4 regions of the Nocardioides conyzicola genome follow, and region 4 is predicted to be linked to each of the others. Evidence: predicted binding sites of a transcription regulator. Region 4 holds the regulator's gene; each other region holds the start of a gene.
The links. The regulator LexA, encoded in region 4, represses DNA repair genes until DNA is damaged. The targets are predictions, from matches to a motif close to TCGAACANNTGTTCGA.
Positions count from the first base shown of each region.

Region 1 (6,979 bases), 1.7 Mb from region 4:
GTCGGCGCCCTCGGTGACCGCGTTCGCGAAGTACGGCGTGGTCAGCAGCGTCGTGAGGTCCGGCTCGTCGGCGTACGCCTCCTTGATCCGGTCCAGGAACTGCGCGCGGATGATGCAGCCGCCGCGCCAGATCGTCGCCATCGCGCCCGGGTCGACGCCCCACCCGTGCTCGTCGCTGCCGGCCGCGATCTGGTCGAAGCCCTGGGCGTAGGCGACCACCTTGGACGCGTAGAGGGCCGCGCGCACGTCGTCGACGAACGCGTCGCGGTCGTCGAGGGGAGCGCCCTCGGGCTCGGTGTCGAAGACCTTGCGGGCGGCCGCCCGCTGCTCGGTGTGGCCGGAGAGGCTGCGGGCGAAGGTGGCCTCCGCGATGCCGGTGACCGGAACGCCGAGGTCGAGCGCGTTCTGCACCGTCCAGCGGCCGGTGCCCTTCTGCTCCGCGACGTCCTTGACGACGTCGACGAACGGCTTGCCCGTGATGGCGTCCGTGTGGTCGAGCACGACAGCGGTGGTCTCGATCAGGAACGACTCCAGGTCGCCGTCGTTCCACTCGCGGAAGACCTGCGCGATCTCGGCCGGTTCGAGCCCGGCCACCGAACGGAGCAGGTCGTAGGACTCGGCGATGAGCTGCATGTCGGCGTACTCGATGCCGTTGTGGACCATCTTCACGAAGTGCCCGGCAGCGTCCGGTCCGACGTGCGCGCAGCACGGGGTGCCGTCGACCTCGGCCGCGATGGACTCGAGGATCGGGCCGAGCTTCTCGTACGCGTCGTCGGAGCCGCCGACCATGATCGACGGGCCGTTGAGGGCGCCCTCCTCGCCGCCCGAGACCCCCATGCCCACGAAGTGGAGCCCCTTCTCCTTCAGCGCCTGCTCACGGCGCAGGGTGTCGGTGAAGTGGGCGTTGCCGCCGTCGACGACGATGTCGCCCTCGTCGAGCAGCGGCACCAGCGCGTCGATCACCGCATCGGTCGGCTCGCCGGCCTTGACCATGATCACGATCGCGCGGGGCTGCTGGATGCTGGCGACGAAGTCCTCCAGGGACTCGGACCCGACGAAGTCACCCTCGTCGCCGAACTCGTCCAGCAGGGCCGTCATCTTCGCCGTCGTGCGGTTGTGCACCGCAATGGTGTGCCCGTGCCGGGCGATGTTGCGGGCCAGGTTGCGCCCCATCACCGCGAGTCCGGTCAGTCCGATCGTCGCTCGTGCGTCCATGTGTCCACCCAACCTCGGCGACCCAAACCGCACATCAGTCGAGTGACTGAGAACGCCGTCAGAAGACGTTGAGCGGGCGGAACTGCACCGAGACCCGTGGGCCGGCGTGCGCCACCTTGGGCACGGCGTGCTCCCACGTCCGCTGGCAGGAGCCGCCCATGACGAGCAGGTCGCCGTGGCCCATCTCGAGGGAGATCGACGCTCCGCCGAGCCGGGGTCGGAGCGCGAGCCGGCGCGGGTCGCCGAGCGAGACGATCGCGACCATCGTGTCGTGGGTCTTGCCGCGGCCGATGGTGTCACCGTGCCACGCGACGCTGTCGCGCCCGTCGCGGTAGTAGCAGCAGCCGGCGGTCACGAACGGCTCGCCGAGCTCGGGCCGGTAGTGCGCCGACAGCGCGCCGCGAGCCCGGCCGAGCGCGGCGTGGGGGAGCGCCTCGCCGACGCCGTACATGCACAGGAGCCGGGGTACGGCGACCTCGCGGTCGTACATCTGCCGACGCTCCGCCCGCCAGGGCACGTCGCGCACCATGGCCGCGAACACGTCGTCGGCCTCGGGCAGCCAGGCCGGGCAGACGTCGACCCACGCGCCGCGCGTCAGCTCCCGGCGCTCGACCCGGTCGAAGGTCGGCGCCTCGACGGCCGGCGCCCCGAACAGCGAACCCTGGAAGTCCATGGCTCGAGCATACGCTGCAGTCGAACAGATGTTCGACATCGATTCGGGGTCGGGTCAGGGTCATTCCGGTGGCGCCGCCCCCGGGGACACGGGAGGGTAGGCGCATGACCGAGGCACCCCCCACTTCGGCGCCGGCCGCGCGCGTCCGCAACCTCACCAAGACCTACGGCTCCGGCCAGGCGATGGTGACCGCCCTCGACGACGTGACCCTGGACATCGCCGCCGGCGAGTTCACCGCGGTCATGGGTCCGAGCGGCTCCGGCAAGTCGACGCTGATGCACTGCTGCGCGGCGCTCGACAGCGCCGACAGCGGCTCGGTCTTCATCGGCGAGCAGGACCTGACCACGCTCAAGGACAAGGGCCTGACCCGGCTGCGCCGCGACGAGATCGGCTTCGTCTTCCAGTCGTTCAACCTGGTGCCGACGTTGACCGCCGAGGAGAACATCACCCTGCCGATGTCGATCGCCGGCCGGAAGCCCGACCGGGAGTGGTACGACTCCGTGATCGCGACCGTCGGCCTCGGTGACCGCCTCAAGCACAAGCCCAACGAGCTCTCGGGCGGCCAGCAGCAGCGCGTGGCGGTGGCGCGGGCGCTGGCCAGCCGGCCCCGGATCGTCTTCGCCGACGAGCCGACCGGCAACCTCGACTCGCGCTCCGGCGCCGAGGTGCTGGAGCTGCTGCGCCGCAGCGTCGACGAGCACGGGCAGACGGTCGTGATGGTGACCCACGACCCCGTGGCCGCGGCGTACACCGACCGGGTGGTCTTCCTCGCCGACGGCCGCGTCGTCGACGAGCTCCGCGACCCGACGCGCGAGCAGGTCCTCGAGGTCATGAACCGGATGGCCGACGCGCCGTGATCAAGGCGGCCCTGAAGAGCCTGCTCGGGCGCAAGGTGCGCCTGCTGATGAGCACGTTCGCCATCGTGCTCGGGGTGGCCTTCGTCGCGGGCTCGCTGATCTTCTCCGACACCCTGAGCCGCAGCTTCACCGCGCTCTTCGCCTCGACGGTCGGCGACGTGGTGGTGCGTCCCGAGGGCGGTACGACGGCGGACGGCGCGCCCTCGACGGTGACCCTGCCGGGGAGCCTGGTCGAGCAGCTGAAGGACGTGCCCGGCGCGGCGCGGGTCGACGGCAACGTCAGCGCCTTCGGGGTCTTCGTCGTGAGCAAGAGCGGCAAGGTGGTCAGCGGCTTCGGCCCGCCGGCGATCGGCGGCAACTGGTCCGACGCCCCGGCCGGGCACGGGCTGCAGGGGCTCACGATCGTCCAGGGCCACGAGCCGCACGGGGCCGACGAGGTCGTCCTCGACGAGCGCACCGCCGAGCGGGCCGGGTACGTCGTCGGCGACAAGGTCGACATCATCCCGTCGACGGCGACAGCCATCCCGGCGGACGGTCAGCCGGTCGCGTCGACCCGGATCGAGCCGGAGCTGGTCGGCATCGCCGGCTTCCCCAGCGGCGGCTCGCTCAACGGCGCGACGTACGCCGCCTTCGACACGCCGACCGCCCAGGCGCTCTTCCTCGGCGGTGAGGACGCGTACACCGACATCTGGGTGACCGCCGAGGACGGGGTGTCGCAGGAGCGGCTCCGCGACGACGTCGAGCCACGGCTCGCCGACGGCGTCGAGGCCGTCACCGGGGACGACGCCGCCGACGAGTCGGCGTCCGACCTGGTCGACGCGATCTCGTTCCTGACGACCTTCCTGCTGATCTTCGCCGGCATCTCGCTGGTCGTCGGGGCCTTCCTCATCGTCAACACGTTCTCCATCCTGGTCGCCCAGCGCAGCCGGGAGCTCGCGCTGCTGCGCGCGCTCGGCGCCTCCAAGCGGCAGGTGATGTGGTCGGTGCAGCTCGAGGCGTTCGTCCTCGGCGTCCTCGGCGCGACCATCGGCCTGGGTCTCGGAGTCCTGCTGGCGATGGGCATCCGGGCGCTCTTCGCCAACTTCGGGCTCGACCTCTCCGGCCAGCCGCTGATCTTCGCACCACGCACGTTCATCGCGTCGTACGCCGTCGGCATCCTCGTCACGATGGCCGCCGCCTGGCTGCCCGCCCGGAGGACCGGGCGGATCGCGCCGGTCCAGGCGATGCGGGACGACATCGCCCTCCCGGAGTCGTCGTTGCGGCGGCGCTTCGTGTGGGGGCTCGCCCTCACCGTCCTCGGCCTCGTCGTCCTCATGCTCGGTCTCTTCGTCGATCTCCCGCACAGCGGCTGGCAGGTCGGCGGCGGGGTGCTCGGCATCCTCCTCGGCGTCGCCGCGATGAGCCCGGTGATCAGCAAGCCCTTCCTCGCCCTGGCGCGTACGGCGTACGCGCGGGTCTTCGGCAGCGTCGGCAACCTCGCCGGGCAGAACTCGCTGCGCAACCCGCGGCGTACGACGGCCACCGCGTCCGCGCTGATGATCGGGCTCGCGCTGGCGTGCACGATGGCGATCGTCGGCGACTCCGCGAAGGCGAGCGTCGACAAGTCGGTGTCGGAGAACTTCGTCGGCGACTTCGTGGTGAGCAACGTGATCGGCTCCGGCTTCTCGCCCGTGATCGGCGACCAGATGACCGAGGTCGACGGCGTGGACCAGGTCGTGCGCGAGCGCTTCGGCAGCGCCGAGCGCGACGGCGACAACCAGTTCGTGGCCGCCGTGGACCCGGGGACGTCGACGCGCTCGAGCTCGACCTCGACGACGGGGGCGGCCTGGCCGCGGGCAGGGTGCTGCTCCAGCGCACCTGGGCCGACGACCACGACCTCTCGGCCGGCGACGAGCTCGGCCTGGACATGCCGGCCGGCAAGCGCACCTACTCCGTCAGCGGCGTCTTCGAGGACAACCCGGTCGTCGCGGCCCCGGTCCTGCTCAGCCTCGACGACTTCGTGGAGGCCGGCTTCCCGCAGAGCGACAACGTGCTGATCCTCTTCACCGACGACTCGCCGGGCATCCAGGACCGCCTCGACGCGGTCGTGGCCGAGCTGCCCGTGGTGACGGTCAAGGACCAGGCGGCGTTCGCGCAGGAGCAGCGCGAGCCGATCGACCAGTTCGTGCTGATGATCTTCGCGCTGCTCGGTCTCGCGCTGGTGATCGCGGTCCTCGGCATCGTCAACACCCTGGCGCTGTCCGTGATCGAGCGGACCCGCGAGGTGGGCCTGCTCCGCGCCATCGGTCTGAGCCGGTCCCAGCTGCGGCTGATGATCACGCTGGAGTCGGTGGTGATCGCCGTCCTCGGTGCCCTGCTGGGTGTGGTGCTGGGGCTCGGGTTCGGTGTCGCGCTGATGTACGCCGTACGCGACCAGGGCCTCGAGGTGATCAGCGTCCCGGTGGGCCAGCTCGTGGTCTTCCTGGTGCTCTCGGTGATCATCGGCGTGCTGGCCGCAGTCTTCCCGGCGCGCCGCGCGGCGCGGCTCGACGTGCTCCGCGCAATTGCGACGGACTGAGGCCGTAAAACCGGCGTACCCACGGTTCCTGCCGAACGCCGGACGCGGGCGCTTTCACTGCCTACAGTTCAGGCGTGGACGACTTGCTGGTGACCGAGGGACGTGCCCTGAAGCACGTCCAGGTGCGCGAATACGTGCGCACCCTCGTCACGGGGGCAGCACCCGGTTCGCCTGCACCATCCGAGCGTGAGCTGGTGCATCGGTTCGGCGTTGCCCGCATGACGGTACGACAGGCGATGGATGCGCTCGTGGTCGAAGGACTGCTCGAGCGCATTCCCGGACGCGGCACCTTCGTGGCCCGTCCCCGACGGACGGCGAGCCGGCTGACGAGCTACAGCGAGGAGATGGCCCGCCGCGGCCTCCTCCCCGAGTCGCAGACGCTGCTGGCCCGGCGTGAGCAGGCCGGCCCTGGTGTCGCGCGGGCGCTCAACGTGAGCGAGGGCGACGCGGTGATCCACTGGCGTCGGCTGCGCCGCGCGGACGCCCAGCCGATGTGCATCGAGGACGCCTACCTCAACGAGGTCCTGATCCCCGGCTTCCTGCAGAGCGGGATGCCCACCAGCCTGTACGACGCGCTCGAGGCGCGGGGCCTGCGGCCGACCTGGGCCGAGGACTCGATCAACGCCGACGTCGCCAGCGAGGACGAGGCCGAGCTCCTCGAGCTGACTCCCGGCGCGTCGGTGCTCCGGCACTCGCGGCGCGGGTCGGCGGGCGAGAAGGTCGTCGAGGTCTCGCGGACGGTCTACCGGGCCGACCGCTTCACCATGTGGCTGCAGGTCGGCGCCGAGTCATAGCCCGCCGAGCGGCGCCACGACGTCGCCGCTCTCCTCGCAGACCCACACCGGGTCCGGCCCGCCGAGGTCCGGCTGGATGTAGAGCACGTGCAGGGGTGCGTGGTCGCCGCAGTCACGACAGATCGGCCAGCGCCCGACGGTCTCGATGAGGGCGTCCTGCACGTCCTGGGCGACCAGCCCGGCGACGTACTCGGCGCCCTCGGGCCACTGCTCGGCCCACCACTTGCGTTGCTCGACGGCGTCCTCGAGCGCCGAGACCGCCGTCGGGGTCGCGTGGTTGCGCGCCTCCAGGTCGGCCAGGACCCGGGCCCGTGCGTCGAACAGCAGGGTGTCGTCCATCCCTCCATCATGCCCCCGCGCGAAAGCCGACCGCCTCAGCGCGGCTCCCGCACCCGCCGGCCCGGCGCTCCTACCATTCATCCATGGGCCAGGCGCTCCTCGAGGTCGCCGTCCTCGATCCGCGTGACGTGTCCGGCGCGGAGGAGGGCGGAGCCGATCGGCTGCTCCTCTCCACACCGGAGGGGATGTCGCCCGAGCCCGTGCTCGTCTCGTCCGTCTGCCGGGAGACCGATCTCCCCGTCCACGTGGTGCTCCGGCTCAACGACACCTGGACCACCACCGGCGGTGAGCTGGCCCGGCTGGCCGGGCTGGGCGAGAGCTACCTCGGCTGCGGTGCGACCGGCGTCTCCTTCGGCTTCCTCGACGGTGACCTCGAGATCGACACCGAGGTGTGCGCCTACCTGTCGGGCCTGCTGCCCGGCGTGCCCTGGACCTTCGGTCGCGCGATCGACGATACCCTCGACCCGCGGCGCTCGTGGCGACGGCTGATGGACCTGCCCGACCTCGCCGCCGCGCGCTCGGCCGGCTCGCCGCGGGGGCTGTC
Region 1 covers NZ_BAABKM010000002.1:2,517,054-2,524,032, forward strand. Annotated here, with positions in the region: gene gndA (NADP-dependent phosphogluconate dehydrogenase) at 1-1,215, opposite strand, end outside; gene ABEA34_RS15285 (alpha-ketoglutarate-dependent dioxygenase AlkB) at 1,274-1,888, opposite strand; gene ABEA34_RS15290 (ABC transporter ATP-binding protein) at 1,993-2,745, shown strand; gene ABEA34_RS15295 (ABC transporter permease) at 2,742-4,781, shown strand; gene ABEA34_RS15300 (ABC transporter permease) at 4,916-5,302, shown strand; gene ABEA34_RS15305 (GntR family transcriptional regulator) at 5,437-6,096, shown strand; gene ABEA34_RS15310 (hypothetical protein) at 6,091-6,435, opposite strand; gene ABEA34_RS15315 (copper homeostasis protein CutC) at 6,519-6,979, shown strand, end outside.
Region 1: the regulator LexA is predicted to act here: its motif matches at 1,909-1,924, upstream of ABEA34_RS15285 (alpha-ketoglutarate-dependent dioxygenase AlkB).

Region 2 (6,979 bases), on a different contig from region 4:
CTCGGTGACGCTGCTCGCCGTACCCGTGCTCGGGCGCTTCGGGGCCCGCCCCGACAACGCGACGCTGCTCGACCGCAGCTACGTGACGGCATGGCTGGTGCTCGCCGCGCTCACCCTGGTGGCGGTCGTCGTCGCGTCGGTCCTACGCTCGCGGGGAGCCCACGACGATGGAGGTACCGGTGGCCCGCGTCCTCGTGGTCGATGACGACCACACCGTCCGTGAGGTCGTCGTCTCCTACCTGCGCGCCCACCAGCACGACGTGGTCGAGGCGGCCGACGGGGAGACCGCGCTGCGGACGATGCGTGACGCGCCGGCCGACCTGGTCGTGCTCGACCTGATGCTCCCGGGCATCGACGGCCTGGAGGTCTGTCGTCAGCTCCGGTCGACCAGCGACGTGCCCGTCATCATGCTGACCGCGCTGGGCGAGGAGACCGACCGGGTGATGGGTCTCGAGACCGGTGCGGACGACTACGTGAGCAAGCCGTTCAGCCCGCGTGAGCTGGTGCTGCGCGTCGACTCCGTGCTCCGGCGTACCGGCTCCGCACCGGCGCCCCAGCGCCTGGTGGACGGCGACCTCGTCGTCGACGAGGGCGCGCACGTCGCCACCCGGGACGGCGAGGTCCTGGCGCTGACCGTCCGGGAGTTCGACCTGCTGCGCTTCCTGCTCGCGCACCCCGGTACGGCGTACTCGCGCGAGGACCTGCTGCAGCACGTCTGGGGCTGGTCGATCGGCGACCACTCGACGGTGACGGTGCACGTGCGCCGACTCCGGGAGAAGGTCGAGCGCGACCCGACCCGGCCGGAGCGGCTGCAGACGGTGTGGGGTGTGGGCTATCGGTGGGAGGCAGCGTCATGACGAGTGACCAGGTGCAGATCGTGGCGGTGGCCGCCGTCTGTGCGGTCGGCGTCGGCGTGGTCGGGCTGGTGGCGGCGTGGCTGCTGCGGCACCTGTCCATCCGCTGGCAGCTCGGCCTCGTCGTCGTGGTCGCGATCGGCTCGGTGCTGGCCGGCGTCGTCGCCGCCGCCCGGATGATGTTCATCTCGACGCACGACTGGGGCGTGGTCGCGCTCGTCGCGGGCGCGGCCGGAGCGGTGTCCCTCGTCGTCGCGTTCGCGGTTGGCCTGGCGATCTCCCGCTGGTCGGAGGCGCTGCAGCGCGACGCCCGGCTGCTGGACGCCCACGGCACGTACGTCGCCGCGAGCCGCGGTCCCAGCGAGTTCCAGGCGCTCTCCGAGGAGCTGGCGCGCACCAGCGAGCGCCTCGAGGAGTCCCGGCTGCGCGAGGCCCGGCTGGAGGAGTCGCGACGTGAGCTGATCTCGTGGGTGTCGCACGACCTGCGCACACCGCTGGCCGGCATGCGGGCGATGACCGAGGCGCTGGAGGACGGCATCGCGGTGGACCCCGATCGCTACCACCGCCAGATCCGCGCCGAGGTCGACCGGATGGTGCGGATGGTCGACGACCTGTTCGAGCTCTCCCGGATCCACGCGGGCGTCCTCCGGCTCACGCCCGAGCCGGTGATGCTCCGCGACCTGGTCAGCGAGGCCATCGCCGGCGCCGACCCGGTCGCCCGGGCCCGCAACGTGCGGCTCGGGGGGAGCGTCGAGGACGGCATCGTGCTGACGGCCGACGCGGCCGGGATGGCCCGCGTGATGACCAACCTGGTCATGAACGCGATCCGGCACACCCCGGCCGACGGCGTCGTCGAGATCCGCGGCCGGGCGCTCCCCGACGGGGTCGAGCTGAGCGTGAGCGACGAGTGCGGCGGGTTGTCGGAGGAGGACATGGGCCGGGTCTTCGACCTGGCCTGGCGCGGCGAGACGGCGCGCACGCCGGAGCCCGCGCTCGGCTCGCGCGAGGCGCGGGGAGCGGGGCTCGGGCTGGCGATCGTCAAGGGCATCGTCGAGGCGCACCAGGGCGTCGTGCACGTGGAGAACGTGGGGGAGCCGGCGCCCGCCGGCTGCCGCTTCCTGGTCCGGCTGCCCGCCTCGGTCCCGGTCTGAGCGACGTCGCGACACGCCGCACCCAGGTGCTGCGGTCGAACAGGTGTTCGGGCTAGGTTGTGTGCACAGGTACGACGCGGACGAGGTTCTCCACAGATGGTGTCAGCGCTGATCAGGCGCTGTCGGTGGCTCGCTCTAGCGTCGCCGACGTACCTGACACCCGACGAGAGAGAAGGATCAGCACATGGCTGGTGCAGACCGCGAGAAGGCCCTGGACGCCGCGCTCGCCAACATCGAGAAGCAGTTCGGCAAGGGCTCGGTCATGCGTCTCGGCGACGAGGTGCGGGCCCCGCTCGCCATCATCCCCAGCGGCTCGATCGCTCTCGACATCGCGTTGGGCCTCGGTGGGTTCCCGCGCGGACGGGTGATCGAGATCTACGGGCCGGAGTCCTCCGGCAAGACCACCGTCGCCCTGCACGCCGTGGCCAACGCCCAGCGTGCCGGCGGCATCGTGGCCTTCATCGACGCGGAGCACGCGCTCGACCCCGACTACGCGAAGGCCCTGGGCGTCGACACCGACGCGCTGCTGGTCTCGCAGCCCGACTCCGGTGAGCAGGCGCTGGAGATCGCGGACATGCTGATCCGCTCCGGCGCGCTCGACCTGGTCGTCATCGACTCGGTGGCCGCGCTGGTGCCCCGGGCCGAGATCGAGGGGGAGATGGGCGACAGCCACGTCGGTCTCCAGGCCCGTCTGATGAGCCAGGCGCTGCGCAAGATGACCGGTGCCCTCAGCAACTCCGGCACCACGATGATCTTCATCAACCAGCTGCGCGAGAAGATCGGCGTCATGTTCGGCTCGCCCGAGACCACCACCGGTGGCAAGGCGCTGAAGTTCTACGCCTCGGTCCGGCTCGACGTGCGGCGCATCGAGACGCTCAAGGACGGCACCGACATGGTCGGCAACCGGACCCGCGTCAAGGTCGTGAAGAACAAGGTGGCCCCGCCGTTCAAGCAGGCCGAGTTCGACATCATGTACGGCAAGGGGATCAGCCGCGAGGGCGGCCTGATCGACGTCGGTGTCGAGTCGGGGCTCGTCCGCAAGGCCGGCGCCTGGTACACCTACGAGGGCGACCAGCTCGGTCAGGGCAAGGAGAACTCCCGCAACTTCCTCAAGGACAACCCCGACCTGGCCAACGAGCTGGAGAAGAAGATCCTCGAGAAGCTCGGCGTCGGCCCCCAGGTCGACCAGGAGGCTCCGCTCTCCGACGAGCCGATCGGCGTCGACTCCTTCTAGTCGATGACCCTTCACGAATCTCGACAGGCTCGATCAGCGGGGACCTCTGTGCCGCCCGACTGGCTCGGTGACGTCTCGGTCGGGGTGGACGCGTGGACACGGCGCGCCGCCCCGACCGCACCACCACCCGAGGACGAGGCAGCCCAGGTCCCGGAGGCCGACGCGGAGGCGGTGGCCCGCAAGATCCTGCTCGACCAGCTGACGGGCCAGGCGCGCACCCGCAAGGAGCTCGCCGACAAGCTGGCCGCCAAGAACGTCCCGGCCGACATCGCCACCCGCCTCCTCGACCGGTTCGAGGAGGTCGGGCTGATCGACGACGAGGCGTTCGCCCGGGCCTGGATCGCGTCGCGCGGAGCGACCCGGTCCGACGTGGGACGGCGGCTCGCCAAGCGGGCGCTGGCCCAGGAGCTGCACCGCAAGGGCATCGACAACGAGGTGGCCCGCGAGGCCCTCGACGACATCGACCCGGACGACGAGGCGGCGGCGGCGCGTGCGCTCGTGCGCGCCAAGCTGCGCTCCGTCGAGCGGGTCGACGACGTCAAGGCCACCCGGCGGCTGGTCGGCATGCTGGCCCGCAAGGGCTACGGCTCGGGGCTCGCGTTCGCGGTCGTCCGCGAGGAGCTGGCGGCCGCAGGACGAGAACCCCTGGACGACTGACCGGTCCGACCCGCCACAATGCTCTCGTGGCGACCGAGCGCGAGATCCTGACGTACGAGCTGTTCGGCACCGCGGTGCTGGACCTGGCCCAGCAGGTGGTGGACTCGGGCTACGAACCCGACCTGATCCTCTCGATCGCCCGCGGCGGTCTCGGGCTGGGCATGGGCCTCGGCTACGCGCTCGACGTCAAGAACCTGTCGGCGGTCAACGTCGAGTTCTACACCGGGGTCGAGCAGCGCCTCGAGGTCCCGATCATGCTGCCGCCGACGCCGGCCGCGGTCGACCTAGCGGGCCTGAAGATCCTCATCGCCGACGACGTGGCCGACACCGGCAAGACCCTCGAGGTGGTCCGCGACTTCGTCGCCGACCAGGTGGCCGAGGCCCGCACCGCGGTGATCTACGAGAAGCCGTGGACGGTGATCCGACCGGAGTACGTCTGGCGGCACACCGAGGCGTGGATCGACTTCCCCTGGTCCGCCGCTCCGCCCCTGGTGCACCGGGCGAAGCCGGGGTCGTGACCGACGAGCCGGTCCGCGTCGTGGTGCACGACCGCGGCCGCGACCTGTCCGGCGTCGTCCGTCCGGGCGAGCCGTGGGCGGCCGCGGCCCGGCGTACCTGCGCGAGCATGCACGCCGAGCCGGCACCGAGCGACCTGTCGGGCACGGTCAAGGAGTTCGTCGTCGACCACGACGAGCGGATCACCGTCCGGGCGATGACCCGCGGCGACCTGCCCGACGTGCTGCGCTGGCGGTCCTCCGAGCACGTCCGCCGCTGGTGGGCCTCCGAGGGGGAGCCGACCGCGGACAACGTCGAGGCCCGCTACGGCCCGTGCATCGACGGGATGAGCCCGACCCGGATGTGGGTCGCCGAGGTCAACGGCCGCTCGGTCGGCTTCCTCCAGGACTACCGAATCGCGGACTACCCCGACTACGCGCTGCTCGGACCCGATCCGGCTGCGATCGGCGTCGACTACGCGCTCGCCGAGGAGTGGAGCGGGCGCGGCCTCGGCCCGCGCGTGCTGTGGGCGTGGATGCTGCGCACCCGGCACCGGTTCCCCGACGCCCCGACGTACTTCGCGGCTCCCGACCACCGCAACGCGGCGTCGCTGCGGATGCTGGCGAAGACCGGGTTCGTCGCCGGGCTGTGGTTCGACGAGCCCCAGGAGGACGGCAGTGTCGACACGGTCGTCGGTTGCTCCCTCGATGTGGCCCGCGTCCTGGGATGATCACCAGATGACCGCTCACCCGCTGCGCCTGCCCACCGGCCCCGTCGACCTCGCCGCCCTCCCGACCGACGCCAAGCCCGGCTTCGACGGCAAGAAGAGCGACGGGAAGGCAGCCCTGTGCGGGCTCGGCGACGAGCTCGCCGACCTCCAGGAGCGGCTCTGGGCCGAGGGACGGGCGACCGGCTCCCGCCGCCGGGTGCTGCTGGTGCTGCAGGGCATGGACACCTCGGGCAAGGGCGGCACGCTGCGGCACACCGTCGGCCTGGTCGACCCGCAGGGCGTCCGGATCACGTCGTTCAAGGCGCCGACGAAGGAGGAGCTCTCCCACGACTTCCTCTGGCGGATCCGCCGGGCGGTGCCGGACCCCGGCTACCTCGGCGTCTTCGACCGCTCCCACTACGAGGACGTGCTGATCGCGCGGGTCAACGAGCTGGCCAGCCTCGAGGAGATCGACCGGCGGTACGACGCGATCAACGCGTTCGAGCAGGAGCTCGTCGACGACGGCACGGTCGTGCTCAAGTGCATGCTGCACCTGAGCAAGGACGAGCAGCGCAACCGGCTGCTCGCGCGGCTCGACAACCCCGAGAAGCACTGGAAGTACGAGCCCGGCGACATCGACGCCCGCGCCCGCTGGGACGACTACCAGGAGGCGTACGCGCTGGCCCTGGAGCGGACGAACACGGAGCACGCGCCGTGGTACGTCGTCCCCAGCGACCGCAAGTGGTTCCGCAACCTGGCCGTCGGGCAGCTGCTGCTCGCCGCTCTGCGGGGGATGGACCTGCGCTGGCCGGCGGCCGACTTCGACGTGGAAGCCGAACGGGCCAGGTTGCTCGCGTCGGACGCGAGCACCTGACCCGTTCGGTCGGAGCTGCTCAGTAGCTGTACGTGCTGCCCTTCACGACCCGGGGGACGAAGGTCTTGTTGCCGGTGAAGGTGATCTTCCAGTAGAAGCGACCGTTGCGCGGTGCCGGCAGGATGATCTTGAACTTGCCGCTGCGGGCGGTCTTCACGGTCTTGAAGTGGCGGTACTTCTTGCCGACCTTCTTCTGGATGACGACCTTGATCCTGGCCGCGGGCGAGATCTTGCCCTGGATCCCCGTCCGTCGTCCGGGGACCTCCTTGTAGGTCAGCTTGCGCGTGACCTTGAGCGACTTCGACGACGACGTCGAGGGGGTGAACTGGTAGTCGCCGTAGGTGCCGCCGCTGTAGACGACGCGCAGGGTGCCGGTGGCCTTGACCGGGACCGGGTAGAAGTAGAACGTGTTGCCGTCGGCCTCCGACTGGAGCGACTTCCACGTCGAGCTGCCCTTGGGCAGGAACTGCAGGGTGGCGCTGCCCGAGCCGTAGGGCAGCGTGCCCCAGGTCCCGTCGCTGTTCTGCCCCTGGACCGAGCCGGTGACCGAGATCTTGTCGTTGTACTCGGCCTTCTTCTGGCTGACCTGGATCGTGACCCTGGTCGGCACCGTCGTCGCCGCGGAGGCCGGAGCGCTGGTGGCGACGGCGGTCAACGCGGTCGCGGCGAGAGTCGTGGCGAGCAAGGAGCCGATGAGTCGGCGTACGTGCATGAAGGTGTCCTCCCGGAATGGGGCGCCCCCACCGGACGCCCACCCGCCGACTACCCGGGGAGCGGGCCGACCAAACAATTCCGACGATGGCGTACGGAAATGCGGGGGGCACCGGGCACGCCCTAGGGTGACGGCGTGATCCCGACCGTCTCCGTGACCCGCTACGTGACCCCGCTGCGGGAGGGCGGCAGCCTCCCCGGGATCGTCGAGGGCGACGACCTCGGCACCTACGTGTGCAAGTTCCGCGGCGCCGGCCAGGGCCTGCGGGTGCTGGTCGCCGAGGTGATCGTCGG
Region 2 covers NZ_BAABKM010000003.1:161,732-168,710, reverse strand. Annotated here, with positions in the region: gene ABEA34_RS18670 (hypothetical protein) at 1-205, shown strand, start outside; gene ABEA34_RS18665 (response regulator transcription factor) at 180-857, shown strand; gene ABEA34_RS18660 (sensor histidine kinase) at 854-2,005, shown strand; gene recA (recombinase RecA) at 2,190-3,239, shown strand; gene ABEA34_RS18650 (regulatory protein RecX) at 3,288-3,896, shown strand; gene ABEA34_RS18645 (phosphoribosyltransferase) at 3,923-4,414, shown strand; gene ABEA34_RS18640 (GNAT family N-acetyltransferase) at 4,411-5,121, shown strand; gene ABEA34_RS18635 (polyphosphate kinase 2 family protein) at 5,129-5,974, shown strand; gene ABEA34_RS18630 (hypothetical protein) at 5,994-6,686, opposite strand; gene ABEA34_RS18625 (HipA family kinase) at 6,822-6,979, shown strand, end outside.
Region 2: the regulator LexA is predicted to act here: its motif matches at 2,041-2,056, upstream of recA (recombinase RecA).

Region 3 (6,979 bases), on a different contig from region 4:
CTCGTCGTCGGCGTGCCCGACGAGAAGTACGGCCAGGCGGTCGCCGCGGTCGTCGAGCTGCGCGAGGGCGCGACCCTCGAGCTCGAGGAGCTGCGCACCTACCTGCGTGCGCACCTCTCCGGCTACAAGCTGCCGCGCACGCTGACCCTCGTGGACGAGGTGCCGCGCAACGCCGCCGGCAAGGCGCAGTACCCCGCCGCCAAGGAGCTCGCGCTCGCGGGCTTCGCGGCGAAGGCTGCGACCGTCGACCCCACCTCCGTCTGACCTCGGGAAAGTAGAGACATGCGTACCCCTCTGTGCGACGAGTTCGGGATCGAGTACCCGATCTTCGCGTTCACCCCGTCCGAGCACGTCGCCGCGGCCGTGTCGCGCGCCGGTGGCCTCGGTGTCCTCGGCTGCGTCCGGTTCAACGACACCGAGGAGCTCGAGCGGGTCCTGACCTGGCTCGACGACAACACCGACGGCAAGCCGTACGGCGTCGACATCGTGATGCCGATGAAGATCCCGACCGAGGGCACGTCGCTCGACCTGGGCGCGATGATCCCGGAGGAGCACAAGAAGTTCGTCGACGAGACGCTGCTCAAGCTCGGCGTACCCCCGCTCCCGGAGGGTGAGGGCCGCGAGGGCGTCCTGGGCTGGCTGCACTCCGTCGCGCGCTCGCACCTCGACGTCGCGCTCAAGCACCGGCCGGTGCTGATCGCCAACGCGCTCGGCTCGCCGCCCGTCGACGTCATCGAGAAGTGCCACGAGCACGGCATCAAGGTCGCCGCCCTCGCCGGCGCCGCCAAGCACGCGCTCTCGCACGTCCGCAACGGCGTCGACATCATCGTGGCCCAGGGCTACGAGGCCGGCGGCCACACCGGCGAGGTCGCCAGCATGGTGCTCCAGCCCGACATCGTCGACGCCATCGGGCCCGACGTGCCCGTGCTCGGCGCCGGCGGCATCGGCTCCGGCCGCCAGATCGCCGCCTCGCTCGCCCTCGGTGCCCAGGGCGCCTGGATGGGCTCCATCTGGCTCGGGACGACGGAGTACCAGCTCATGGGCGCCGCCAACTCCGAGGCCTGGGAGACCGCCTTCACCCGGGCGACGTCCTCCGACACGGTCCGCACCCGCGTCTACACCGGCAAGCCCGCGCGCCTGCTGAAGACGAAGTGGACCGAGGCCTGGGCGGAGGAGGGCGCACCCGCGCCGCTCCCGATGCCGCTCCAGAACCTGCTCGTCGCCGAGGCCCACAACCGGATCAGCGCCTCCAACAACCCCGACGTGATCTCGATGCCGATCGGGCAGATCGTCGGCCGGATGAACGAGGTCCGACCCGTCGCCGACGTGATGGCCGACCTCGTCGCCGAGTTCGAGGCGACCGTCGAGCGGCTCAACACGATCCGCTAGCGCGCGTCCCGCACGTACCAGGCCATCCAGGTCAACGGGAAGAACACGCCCGCGACCAATGCGACCGCGGGGCTGCCACCTCTGCGCCGCTCGCCGAGCGCTGTCAGGGCGGCGAAGGCAACCAGGCCGGCGAGCACGACGACCAGCAGCACGACGAGGCCCGCGAATGCCATGAGGAGACTCTCGCACGACAAAGGCCCCGCCGGCGGTGCCGGCGGGGTGTGGTCAGTGGGTATGTCGGGTGTGGGTGGTGTCCCAGGCGTAGGAGTACCCGTACGGGGTGGTCCAGGTGAACGTGGTCGGTCCGGTCCGTCGGACGGTCCAGCCGCCGTGGGTCTTGTAGCGGTGGTGACCCCGACACAGGGGTGCGAGGTTGACGGACTCGGTGTTGGTGCCGTCGAAGTTCTCGAGATGGTCGAGGTCGGCGGGCCGTGCTGGTCTCGTGCAGTGCGGGAACACGCAGGTGGCGTTGGTCAGCACCGCCTGCTCGCGCATCGTCTCGGTGGGCCGGTAGGCGTCCGTCGACAGGTGCTCGTTGAGGTCGATGACCGGACGGACGACCACCTTCGTGTTGGTGCCGGCGCACCAGCCCTTGACCTGGTCGACCGACACGGCGGACCGGGTGTTCTCGACACCGGCGACACCGGCGTCGGACAGGTGGACGTAGATGACGAGCTCTCGCTTCCGCGGGGCCGGCCGCGCTTCCGTGGTGAGGTCGAGGGTGAGCTCGCGGCGGGCGAGCGCGCCGGCGGCCATGGACCGACGCACGTTGAGGGACTCGGTGGAGCCGAGGTCGGCGAGCTCCTTGGCGCCGGCGGCGATCGCGTCGTTGAAGTCGATCGCATCGGCCAGGTCGAGCTCCCCGTCGACGTGCACGGTGCCGTTGAACGACACCTGGTCCAGGTCGACATCCAGGCACCGCTCGTCGGCGGCCTCCCGGCGCCGCTTCTCCGCGAGGTCGGGGTCGAACCGGCGGATGGCATCCTCGACGGCCCGGTCGATCTGCGCGAACGAGCACCGGCGGAGGTGATGGGCGAGGTGGGCATCGACGTGACGCGCACCGTCCCGGCACAAGGGCTTGGTGGCCTGCGCGATCTTCCTCGCCTTCCACACCTGCACCCGACCCGCGGTGACCGCGGCCCAGATCTTCGGGAGCCGGTAGCGGATCTCGACCGCGTCACCGAGGTAGGTCCGGCCGGCGTCGGTCGACATCCCCAACGCCAACGCGAGGTCACCGACGCAGAACTCCGCCACCAACGGCGCACCAGGTCCGGCGACCGCGAGCTCGCCCTGAGTGCCGTCCACGGTCGCGGCGTCATCGATCGTGTCGGCGGGGTTCATCACCGCCCACGCAACGGCAAGGTGGAGCCGGTCGACCTCGGCAGTTGCGAGGACCTGGTGGTTGGCGTGGAGCGCGGCCAGCACCTGGTCCGGGGAGTCGTACGACTCCCCGGTTCCGGTGGTGTTCTGGCCTTCGCTCATGGGTCTAGCCAAGCACTCGCCACCGACATTGAGGTGCTCAGAACCCCTTGTTTGACCGGGATGTGGACACTCTCGAAAAATTCTTTGGCGGGTCATCGTGGCGTGGACTCGGCGACCGGAAAGCCGGGCGGCGACCGCAACCCACCGCCCGCCGTACCCGGCGTAGCTGCCTAACGGCGACCGACCCGCGCGAACCCGCAGCCAACGGACAGTCGGACGTGGTCTCGAGACGGGCCTGGCGGTCCTCCTCGACCACCGAGACTCGGCGTTCCGCTAGGTGCGTGCAAGAACGCTGCTGCGTTCCCGCAAGGCTGCGCTACTGACCTGGATTCGGCCGGGCGCGGTGGCACTCTGGTGAGCAGAGGTCACTGGGGGGTGATGCAGGATGAAGTCATTGCTGCATGCGGTAGCCACGTTGGTCGTGGTGGCGGGGTCGGCGTTGTGCCTGCTGGTGCAGGTCGCGCACGTCGACGACGCGTTGAGCTCGGTCAGCTCAGATCGGGGTGTGCTCGCCCGGCGATGAGCGGCAGGTCCAGGTAGGTCTGGATGCCCGGGGGCGCGGCGACGACGTACGGGATCGAGTTCACGCAGTGCATCGCGGTGGCGACCACGCCGGGGTTGCGCACCAGGCCCTCGGCGACCGTCTCGGGCTGCCAGCCCTTGATGGTGACGAAGGTGTTGGGGTCGCCCTGGACCTCGACCTCGAAGCGCTCGCCCTCGGGCCCGAAGTCCCACGCCGGTGAGAGGTTCTCCTCGCCCATCAGCCAGTTGACGGCGATGCGGACGACGCAGGTCTCGCCGACGAAGGCCTCCCAGACGAACCGCTGGCCGGCCACCAGGCCGGGCTCGATCACGCCGATCGGGGTGTCGATCGGCGCCGTCGCGACCGCGACCTCCTGGGAGGTCCGGATCTCGGCGTCGTCGGAGAAGCCGAGCGCGTCGAGGCACATCTGGATCGACTGGATGAAGCCACCCGAGAGCAGACCGAGCATCGGGCCGCCCATCGCCTCGTCGGGCTGGCCGCCGAACATCATGATGTGGCGTACGACGTCGGGCGCGTTGTACGTGCGGATGTCGGAGAACTCCTCGCCCCTGACGAACGTCACCGCCGAGGACAAGGCGGAGAACATCAGCGGGTGCAGCTCGGTGATGCCGCCGGGGTTGATGCCGGTGCCGTGCAGGCTGGTGCCGGCCTCGGTGCAGGCGGCGGCGAGCTTCGCGCCGTCGCGCTCGGTCGGGTAGAACCAGCCCACCGGCGTCACGACGTTCTTGCCGGAGCGCAGGATCGCGGCGACCTCGTCGCGGTTGGGGATCAGCGGCGAGTAGAGGACGCAGTCGGCGTCCATCGCCAGGATCTCGTCCATGCTGCTGGTCGCCGCCACGCCGATCGGCTCGATCCCGAGGATCTCGCCGACGTCGACCCCGTTCTTGCTGTCGGAGTGGACCCAACAGCCCACCAGCTCGAGGTCGGGGTGGAGCAGGATGCCTTCGATGGCGGCCTTGCCGACGCTGCCGGTGGCCCACTGGATGACGCGCACGGCGTCACTGTCGCAACTAGAACGTGTTCTTGTCTACGGGTGGGAGGGCACGACGAGCCTCAGAGCGACGTCATCACGCCGACGGACTCGGGGGAGAAGCGCGGGAAGACCTTGGCCGTCGAGGCCCCGAACCGCTTCGCGACGATCTCGGCGAGCACGCTGCGGTAGTCCGTCGTCACCAGCACGTCGGCGTCGTCCCCGGTGCCGAGCCCGGGCCAGGTGCCGTAGTAGCGCCCGCCCTTCACCCCGGCGCCCGCCACGAACATCACGTTGCCGTAGCCGTGGTCGAGACCCTGGCTGGCGTTCTCGACGACCCGGCGACCGAACTCGCTGATCGTCACCAGCGTCACCTTGTCCGCCTGGTCGCCGAGGTCGCCGAAGAACGCGGCGATGGCGCCGGCGAGCTCGCGCGCGTTGTCGACCATCCAGCCGCGCTCGGCGGACCCCATGCCGGAGTGCATGTCCCAGTCGCCGTGGTCGACGGTGACCACCTCGATCCCCACGTTGCCGCGGATGGCGCGAGCGACCTCGGCCAGCGCGCCACCCAGGTCGGTCTTGGGGTAGCTCGAGCTGTGGTCGGCGGCGGCCTTGGCGGGGCCGAACTCGTCGACGGCCGCGTACGTCGACCGCATCCCGCGCGCCAGCGCCGAGCGGTCGTGGTCCCACAGGGTCCGCAACGACCGCCGACGTCGGCCGTGGTCTCCGTCGTCCTCGCCGGGCAGCTGGACGTCGTCGACCGAGCCGGCCGACATGGTCGGGGCAGGTCCGTAGAGCGAGGTCGGGGTCACGCCGCCGGCCAGGTTGAACCCCTGCAGCGGCGAGCTGCCCGACGTGGTCCCGATCAGGCGGTTGAGCCACCCGCTCCGCGCCGCCGAGCCCGGGTCGGCGTCCTCGACCGCCTCCATCGCGGCGAAGTGGGACCGGTTGGGCGCCGGGAGACCGGTCGCGTGGACGGCCGCCAGGGTCCCCGCGGTCCACATCGGCAGCAGTGGCGCGAGCTCCGGGTGCAGCCCGAACGTCGCGTCCCGCGCGAGCAGGCGGTCGGTCGGTACGGCGATGCTGGGCCGGGCCCGGTGGTAGGCCGGGTCGGCGTGCGGCACGACGAGCGACAGGCCGTCGGCGGCGCCGCGCAGCGACACGACCACGAGCACCGCAGGCGCCGGTGAGCCGGCGGACGCGGACGTGGTGACGGCCGCCGAGCCGACGAAGGTCGTGGCGCCTGCGAGCGCGACAGCGCCCGAGAAGAGGCCGCGGCGGGAGACGGCGGCGAACTCCGCACAGCAGGGCTCGGGGGAGGGGCGGGTGGACTGCGAGGTCATCGTCATCACCGGGTCAGATGGGTGGGGGAGTCGAGGAAGACGCTGAGCAGCTGGTGCATGCCCCACTGCACCAGCGGATGGTCGTCGGTGATCCGCTCGTGGGGCTTGCACCCCGTGGCCTCGCAGCACGCCTTGAGCAGTCGTGGAGTCGACCGGCGGTGCAGGATGCGCTGGGACATGGAGTCGACGAGTGCGTCGAACCGGACGTTGCGCCTCGGCAGCCAGGCAGCGGGCTTGCGGTAGTGCGCTCCGTCGGACGGCCACCAGCCGCCGGCGAGGCTCCGGTGCACGCCCATGGACGCGATCAGCCGGGCAGGGGACGCCCAGGAGCGGTTGTCGATCGGCTGCCCGTCGGGCCGGGGCCAGGCGAAGGGCGTGATGCCCATCCCGGACACCTGCCACAGCAGCTGGTTGGCGGCGTACGCCTCACCGTGCTTGCCGGCGGGCGGGCGGCTGACCCGGACCCCGAGGGCTCGGTACGACGCGACCAGGTCCTCACCGGGGTCGCGGACCTTGGCGCCGGCCGCGCGCTGGAACTCGCGCGTCCCGACCAGCGCGCGCAGCACCGGGCGAAGGTCCGTCTGGTGGCGCAGGTAGACGTGGGCGAGCCGGTTGACGAGCTGCGGCGACGGGTCGTCCCGGACGAACTTCACCGCGAGCTTGCGGGCGACGTGCCGGGCGGTGGCGGGGTGGTGGGCCAGGTACCGGAGGTAGTCGCGGGCGACCTGACGTCCGTCGGCCTTGGTGTTCGCGGCCTTGAAGCCCATCACCTTCACGCGGTCGCGGTCGTGGCGCTCCTCGTCGTACTCGGCCTTGAACGTGTTCCACATGTCGACGGTCCAGCCGGTGAGGATGCGCGCCGAGGCCTTCACGTCGTGCTCGTCGTAGGCACCGCGACCGACGGTGTGCAGTTCGAGCAGCTCCCGGCCGAGGTTCTCGTTGGGGAAGGCCTTGGTGGAGCTGACGTTGTCGAGGCTGATCAGGAGTGCCGGGTGGGTGACGACCGCCTGCAGGAGCCGGTCGAACCGTCCCAGTGCGTGGTCGCGGATGGTGTCGCCGAAGTCGACGCGCCACGTGAACTGGGCGTCGCCGTTGACCGGTACGTTGAAGTGGTTCTCCCAGAGCTCGGTCATCACCTCGTGCAGCTGGCGTCGTGACTGCATCCGGCGCAGCAGGACCCACCGCTGGTAGTCGGCCATCACCTCCCAGCCGCCCTCGATCTCCTTGATCTGGCGCCGCCACAGGTCGGTA
Region 3 covers NZ_BAABKM010000005.1:21,555-28,533, reverse strand. Annotated here, with positions in the region: gene ABEA34_RS21835 (acyl-CoA synthetase) at 1-264, shown strand, start outside; gene ABEA34_RS21830 (NAD(P)H-dependent flavin oxidoreductase) at 283-1,389, shown strand; gene ABEA34_RS21825 (hypothetical protein) at 1,386-1,562, opposite strand; gene ABEA34_RS21820 (HNH endonuclease signature motif containing protein) at 1,615-2,871, opposite strand; gene ABEA34_RS21815 (NAD(P)H-dependent amine dehydrogenase family protein) at 3,360-4,409, opposite strand; gene ABEA34_RS21810 (DUF1501 domain-containing protein) at 4,469-5,728, opposite strand; gene ABEA34_RS21805 (DUF1800 domain-containing protein) at 5,734-6,979, opposite strand, start outside.
Region 3: the regulator LexA is predicted to act here: its motif matches at 2,944-2,959, upstream of ABEA34_RS21820 (HNH endonuclease signature motif containing protein).

Region 4 (6,979 bases):
TGCGCGGGCCCGGCGTCGTACGAAGGAGCCCTCGCCGGTGGTGTGGTTCTCGGCGCCGGCCTTCCACTGGTCGTTGGCGACCTCGTGGTCGTCCCAGGTGATGATCCACGGGTACTTCGCGTGCAGGTCCTGGAGGTCGCCGTCCTGCTTGTACTGCGCGTGCCGCTGCCGGTAGTCGGCGAGCGAGAGGACCTCGTGCGACGGCACGTGCTTGCGGATGTCGCGGTCGTCGTTGCCGTAGCCGTACTGCCCCGGGCCGTACTCGTAGAAGTAGTCGCCGAGGTGGATGACCGCGTGCAGGTCGTCGCGGTCCGCGAGCCCGCGGTAGGCGCTGAACCAGCCCGCCTGGAGGTTGGCGCACGAGACGATCCCGAAGCGCAGGTGTTTGGGCGAGGCCGAGACCGCGGGCGCCGTCCGGGTCCGCCCGACCCGGCTGGTGTGGCCGTCGAGCAGGAAGCGGTAGTGGTACCAGGTCGCCGGCTTCAGCCCCGTCACGTCGACCTTGACCGTGTGGTCGCGGCTCGGCCCGGTGCTGAACGTGCCACGACGTACGACGTGCCGGAAGCGGCGGTCGGTCGACACCTCCCACGCGACCTTGACGCGCGGGCCCTTGCCGGAGCCGGGGGTGCTGGCCGCGGTCGGCGTCACCCGGGTCCAGATGAGGACGGCGTGGGGGAGCGGGTCACCGGAGGCGATCCCGTGGCGGAAAGGCCGGTGGCCGGCTGCGGCGGCCGGCCCGGACGGGAGGCCGGCGACGGTGAGTGCCGCGGCACCCGCGGTGCCGGTGGCGAGGACGGCGCGCCGGCGCAGCTGGGCGTCGGCGAGGGGGAGCGACGGTGGCATGTCCTCAGTCATGCCTCAATCAACGACCGTTGACTCCTCGCGTGATGGTCGTTCATCCAATGTTCTCCGAGGCCAGAGCGACGGCAGCGAGATCCGGCCGATCGCCTGGGCGGCCGCCCAGCCCACCAGGATCACCAGCCAGCCCATCAGCGCGTCGATCACCCAGTGGTTGCCGGTGCCCACGATGACGATCGCGGTGCCGAGGGCGTACGCCCAGCCGAGGACCCGGACCCACTTGCGGGTCGCGTAGACCTGCAGCGCCAGCGCCACCCACAGCGACCACCCGGCATGCAGCGACGGGAACGCCGCCAGCTCGTTTGTCAGACCGCCGAGACCGCGGGGAGCCGAGGCATCGGCACCCCACCAGCCGTCGGCCGCGTGCAGGCTGAGCACGTCGACGTACCCGCTGAGGAAGCGCGGCGGCGCCGTCGGCATCATCAGGTAGGCCGCGAGGCCGAGCAGCGTGCCGATCACCAGGGCCCGCCGGGCCGGACCGTAGCGGTCGGCGCCGAGCCGCCAGAGCCAGACCAGCACGGCGGCGGTGACGACGTAGTGCAGCGTCGCGTACCAGTAGCTGCCGGCCAGGCCGAGCACCGTGTGGTCGGTGAAGAGCTGGTTGAGCGGGCCCTCCCAGCTGATGCCCAGGAGGTCCTCGATGTGCAGCAGGTCGTTGGCGCGGTTGAGCGCCGGCTGCAGGCTGGTGTCGGCCAGCAGCCGGGCCAGGCTGTAGAAGACCCAGAGCGCCAGGATCAGGAGCAGCTCCATGATGGCGCGCGCCCAGCCGGGCATCGTCCGTTGGCGGGCGAGAGCAGGTGCCGTGGTCACAGCACCAGCGTCTTTCATCGGCCCTCCCGTGGCATCGGGGATCTCCCCCTAAAGCAACCCAGGGTCCGATCAGGTCATTCCCGGGTGATCAGACCCGCCTCAGGACCGCGGTCACCTTCCCGAGGATGGTGGCGTTGGTCCCGTCAATGGGATCGTAGTTGGCGTTGTGTGGCAGCAGCCACACCTTTCCGTCCTTGCGCTGCAGTGTCTTGACCGTGGCCTCGCCGTCGATCAGCGCCGCGACGATCTCGCCGTTGTCGGCGGTCTGCTCCTTGCGGATGACCACGTAGTCGCCGTCGCAGATGGCCGCCTCGACCATCGAGTCGCCGGAGACCTCGAGCAGGAAGAGCTCGCCGTCGCCGACCAGCTGCTTGGGGAGCGGGAAGACCTCGTTGTAGGTCTCCTCGGCCAGGATCGGGCCGCCGGCCGCGATCCGACCCACCAGCGGGACGTACGCCGCGGCCGGCACCTGGTCGCCCAGACCGGTCTCGTCGTACGACGACTCGTCGGCGCTGCCGAGCGAGCGCCGGGCCGCCATCACCTCGGGCAGGAACACCTCGAGCGCCCGCGGCCGGTTGGGGTCGCGCTTGAGGAAGCCCTTCGCCTCGAGCACCTTCAGCTGGTGGGCGACGCTCGAGGAGCTGGTCAGCCCCACGGCCTCGCCGATCTCGCGCATGCTCGGCGGGTAGCCGCGCGTCTCGATCGCGTCCTTGATCGTCGCGAGGACGCGCTGCTGGCGGGGGGTGAGCCCCGTGGCGTCGGGCGGCCCGTCGGGCAGCTCGCGCACCGTCATCTTCTTGACCATGGGGGTCACGCTAGCCATCACGGGCGCTCTGTTCAAACATTTGTTCGAACGGGCGTGTCGGCCCCGCTCTCATGTCCGCCGCCGCCGGATCTGCCAGAACGTGAGCGCGGCGAGGCCGGCGGACGCGACCAGGTAGAGCCCGGTCTCGGCGTACTGCAGCGGCCAGAAGTGGGTGCGGGGCTGGTAGACGAGGCGCTGCCGGTAGCCCGCGTCGGCGAGCTTGCCCAGGCAGGTGTCCAGGGTCCCGGGCGCCGGCTCGACGCGCGCGGTGCCGCTCTCGTGCTCGCTCGGGGGCTGCGGCAGGCAGTCGGTGACCGCCGAGGGCAGGGCGGCGACGTCACCGTCGGCGTCGACCGTCTGGTTGGACAGGACCCAGTCGCCCGGCCCCTTCGCCTGCACGCTGATCCGCCACGTCCCCGAGCCGTCCGACAGGATGCCGTCGAGGTTGGACTCGGAGATGACCGTGTACGACGTGGTCGCCGGCACGAGGTGCGGGCGCACCCACAGCGGCACCGCGACCTGGACGCACACGTAGACCGCCAGGGTCAGCGCCATCGCCGGGAGCGAGCGCCGCAGCACCAGGCCGAGCAGGGTCCCGAGGAGCAGCGCGAACACGGCGTACCCCACCGGCACGAGGCCGCGCATCGCGAACGAGACCGGGGTGAGCCGAAGCGGCAGGCTGCCGTGCTGGGCGCCGGTCACCCCGTCGAGCGGGTGTGCCCACCAGGTGATCGCGAGGCTCAGCGCTCCGACGACCACCACCGTGGCCAGCACGGACAGGCCGAGCTTGACCGCGAGCCACCGGCTGCGCGTGACCGACTGGTTCCAGACCAGCCGGAAGGTGCCGGTCTCGAGCTCCCGCGCCACCAGCGGCGCACCCCAGAAGACCCCGATCAGCGGTGGCGCGACCGCTAGCAGGAGGACGCCGCCGTAGAAGAGCAGCCGGTCGTTGCTGGTGAGCAGGTCGTAGATGCTGACGTCGCGACTCGCGAGGTCGGCGAGCCTCGGGCCGGTGACCGCGAGGACCACGCAGGCCGCCGCCGCCAGTCCGACGGCGATGAGGAGCTGGGTGCGGAACTGCCGCCAGGTCAGCCAGATCATCGGAGCACCTCGAGCTCGGGACGGGGGGAGGCGGCGGCCGCAGCGCGCTCCATGTAGGCGAGGGCGAGGTCCTCGAGGCTCAGGGCCGTGACGGACCAGGCCGGGTCGAGGATCGGCGCGGTCGTGCGGACGACGTACGTCGACTGCCGGTCGGTGTGGCTGGCCGAGACGACGTGGAGGTCGGCCGGCAGCGTGTCCGGCTCGCGGCGCGGGCCGGAGAGCCGGTGGTGGGTCGCGAGCACGTCGTCGACGTCGCCCGCGACCCGGATCTGGGAGTCGACCAGGACGGCCACGTGGTCGCAGACGCGCTCGAGGTCGGAGATCACGTGGGAGGACAGCAGCACGCTGATCTCGTGCTCGGCGACCGCCTCCATCAGCGCCGAGAGGAACTCCCGACGCGCCAGTGGGTCGAGGCTCGCGACCGGCTCGTCGAGGACGAGCAGCTCGGGGCGCTTGGCGAGGCCGAGGGTCAGGGCGAGCTGGGCGCGCTGGCCGCCGGACAACCGACCGGCCTTCTGGCCCGGGTCGAGGCCGAGACGCTCGATCCGGCCGCGGGCGATCGCGTCGTCCCAGCGTGGGTTGAGCCGGGCGCCCAGGCGCAGGTGCTCGGCGACGGTGAGCCCGGCGTACGTCGGGGTGTCCTGCGCGACGAAGCCGACCTTCGCCAGCTGGGCCGCGCCGGCGCCGGGGACGCCGCCGCACACCTCGATCGACCCGACGGTCGGGGCCAGCAGGCCGACGACGAGGTCGATTAGCGTGGTCTTGCCGGCGCCGTTGGGCCCGACCAGCCCGGTGACCCGGCTCTCGGGGATCTCGAGCGAGCAGTCCCGCAGCGCCCACTTCTTCTGTCCCAGCCGCCGGCGGTACTGCTTGCCCAGGCCTCGCGCGGCGACCACGGCGGTCATGCGATGTCCTCGTTCACGGAGCGAAAGGTGCTCACGAAGAGCGCCTCGATGCTCTCCTCGTCGAGCCCGGCCATCCGCGCCTTGACCAGCCAGCGGGCGAGGTCGCGGCGCAGCGGCTCGTGCGCGGCGAGCGAGGAGTCGGCGAGGGTCCGGGTGACGAAGGTGCCCACGCCCGGACGGGCGGCGACCAGGCCGTCGCGCTCCAGCTCGCGGTAGGCCTTGAGGACCGTGTTGGGGTTGATCGCCAGGCTCGCGACGACGTCCTTGACGGTCGGCAGCTGGTCGCCCTCGCTCAGCAGGCCGAGCCGCAGGGCCCGGCGTACCTGGTGGACGACCTGGAGGTACGGCGAGACGCCGGACCGCGTGTCCAACGAGAACTCGATCATCAGGACTCCATTCATCTAGGTGACTAGCACAATAGATCGATGTCGCCCGACAAGTCCATCGAACAATTGTTCGGCCGAAATGCTTGCGTCGTTCGAACAGGTGCTCTAACGTCGTACACACGTTCGATCGAACACCTGATCGAGACGGTGGCCCAGACGGAGCAGGACCGACTGTCGGTGGTCGCCACTAGAACTGGTGTCAACGAGAAGACCACCTTCCCCAGGAGCCCCACATGAGCACGATGACGATCGACCAGACCCTCACCTTCCAGCGGGTCCAGGCCCGGCCGAGCGGCAGCGTCCGGCTCACCCGCCGCGGGCGCGCCGTCGTCGTGGTGCTGGCGCTGATGGCGGTCCTCGCCGTCGGCATCATGGTCGCCTCGGGCTCCGTGGCCACCGGCGACGCCGGCACCCCGGAGCCGACGACCGTCGTGCTCGTCGAGCCGGGCGACACCCTCTGGGGGATCGCGTCCGCGGCCTCCGACGACGGCGACGTCGCGTCGATGATGGACCGGATCGAGAAGCTCAACGCGCTCGACCACAGCTCGCTCCAGTCGGGGCAGCGCCTGCTCGTCCCCGTCAGCTGACCGGGCGACACACAGATTTCGTCGGGCGATTCGACCCCGCCCGACGGACCGGGGAAGACGAGGGGCGGAGCCGTGAGGCTCCGCCCCTCGCGGCATTTATCGTGAGCGCATGGCCGGCTACTCAGGCACCGCGCTGCTGCGCAAGCTCGGGGTCAAGGACGACCACCGGGTGCTGCTCGACCGGGCTCCGGACGGGTTCGAGCTGGAGGAGACGGGCGCGCGCGTCGTACGCCGGCTGCCGGCGTCGGGCCTGGACGTGACCCTGACCTTCCACACCCGGCTGGCCGAGCTCGAGGCGAGGCTGCCGGTGCTGTTCGACCGCACCGTCACGGCGGGGATGGTCTGGGTCTGCTGGCCCAAGCAGGCGGCGCAGCGCCGGCTCGGCATCGCCAGCGACCTCGGCGAGGGCGCGGTGCGCGACCTCGGTCTGCGGCTCGGCTGGGTCGACGTGAAGGTGGCCGCGATCGACGAGACCTGGTCCGGCCTGAAGTTCGTGCGCCGGCTCCGGGATCGCTAGCGAGCGGCCCGGCGCCCGCCGATCGGCCGAGGAGCGTCGGGGTCGACGGGGGAGTCGGCGGACTCCCGAGGGGCCGGAGCCCGGGTGATGCCGAGCTGGCGCAGCAGGCGGGCGACCAGCATCAGCCCGAAGAAGAGGCACGCCACCGCGCCGACCGACGCGATCGCCAGGAACCACCATGCCTGGGAGTCGCCGCCGCGCGCGGTCGAGCCGAAGTCGATCGCGGCGTACACGAGGTAGCCCCAGGCCACGACCGCCAGCGTGATGCCGAGGGCGAGCACGAGCAGGACGGGCCGGAACGATCTTCCTCGTCGCGGGCCACGGCGCGACCCCACCCGCTTGCCACCCGTTGCACCCGTCACCGCGCCATTGTCACCGATGGACCCTGACGTCCTGGGATGCCGCGTCACCGCGACGCGCCGTTCATCCGAAAGGGTGATCTACCCTGATCGGGTGGGGAGCTACCGCGAAGGTTCCGGCCCCGTCGGACTCGCGGGAGCGGCCGACGTCGACTCGGTCGCGCGAGCGGTGCTGCGCGAGCTCCTCGCGCTGCCGGACGTCCGCCGCGTCGGCGTCGCGCTGGTCGAGGGCGGTGGCCGGCGGCTCCGCTTCCTGACCGCTCCCGACGACGTGCTGGACGAGCCGGCGCAGTGGTGCCACATCGACGCGTACGACGACGTCCCGCTCACCAGCGTGGTGCGCACCGGTGTCCCGGTGCTGGGTGACCTCGACGGCTTCGGCGAGCGGTACGCCGGCCTGGTCGCCACCCAGCGCGAGGCGGGCACCCGCGCCCTGGCCGTGCTCCCGCTGCCCGGCATCGCCAGCCCGATCGGTGGGCTGCTCGTCTACTACGACCGCCCGCAGGACTTCTCCGACGCGCAGCGCGGCGTGCTGACGACCCTGGCCCGGCAGGCCGCGGACGCCGTACGCCGGGTGCGGGCGCGCGGCGTGGGTGCACCGGAGGGCACGGCCCCGACCGGCGCCGCCGCACCCGCACAGACCGCCTCGCT
Region 4 covers NZ_BAABKM010000002.1:791,467-798,445, reverse strand. Annotated here, with positions in the region: gene ABEA34_RS06930 (alkaline phosphatase D family protein) at 1-855, opposite strand, end outside; gene ABEA34_RS06925 (phosphatase PAP2 family protein) at 859-1,668, opposite strand; gene lexA (transcriptional repressor LexA) at 1,757-2,473, opposite strand; gene ABEA34_RS06915 (ABC transporter permease subunit) at 2,543-3,574, opposite strand; gene ABEA34_RS06910 (ABC transporter ATP-binding protein) at 3,571-4,479, opposite strand; gene ABEA34_RS06905 (GntR family transcriptional regulator) at 4,476-4,865, opposite strand; gene ABEA34_RS06900 (LysM peptidoglycan-binding domain-containing protein) at 5,099-5,452, shown strand; gene ABEA34_RS06895 (DUF3052 domain-containing protein) at 5,562-5,969, shown strand; gene ABEA34_RS06890 (hypothetical protein) at 5,966-6,331, opposite strand; gene ABEA34_RS06885 (ATP-binding protein) at 6,423-6,979, shown strand, end outside.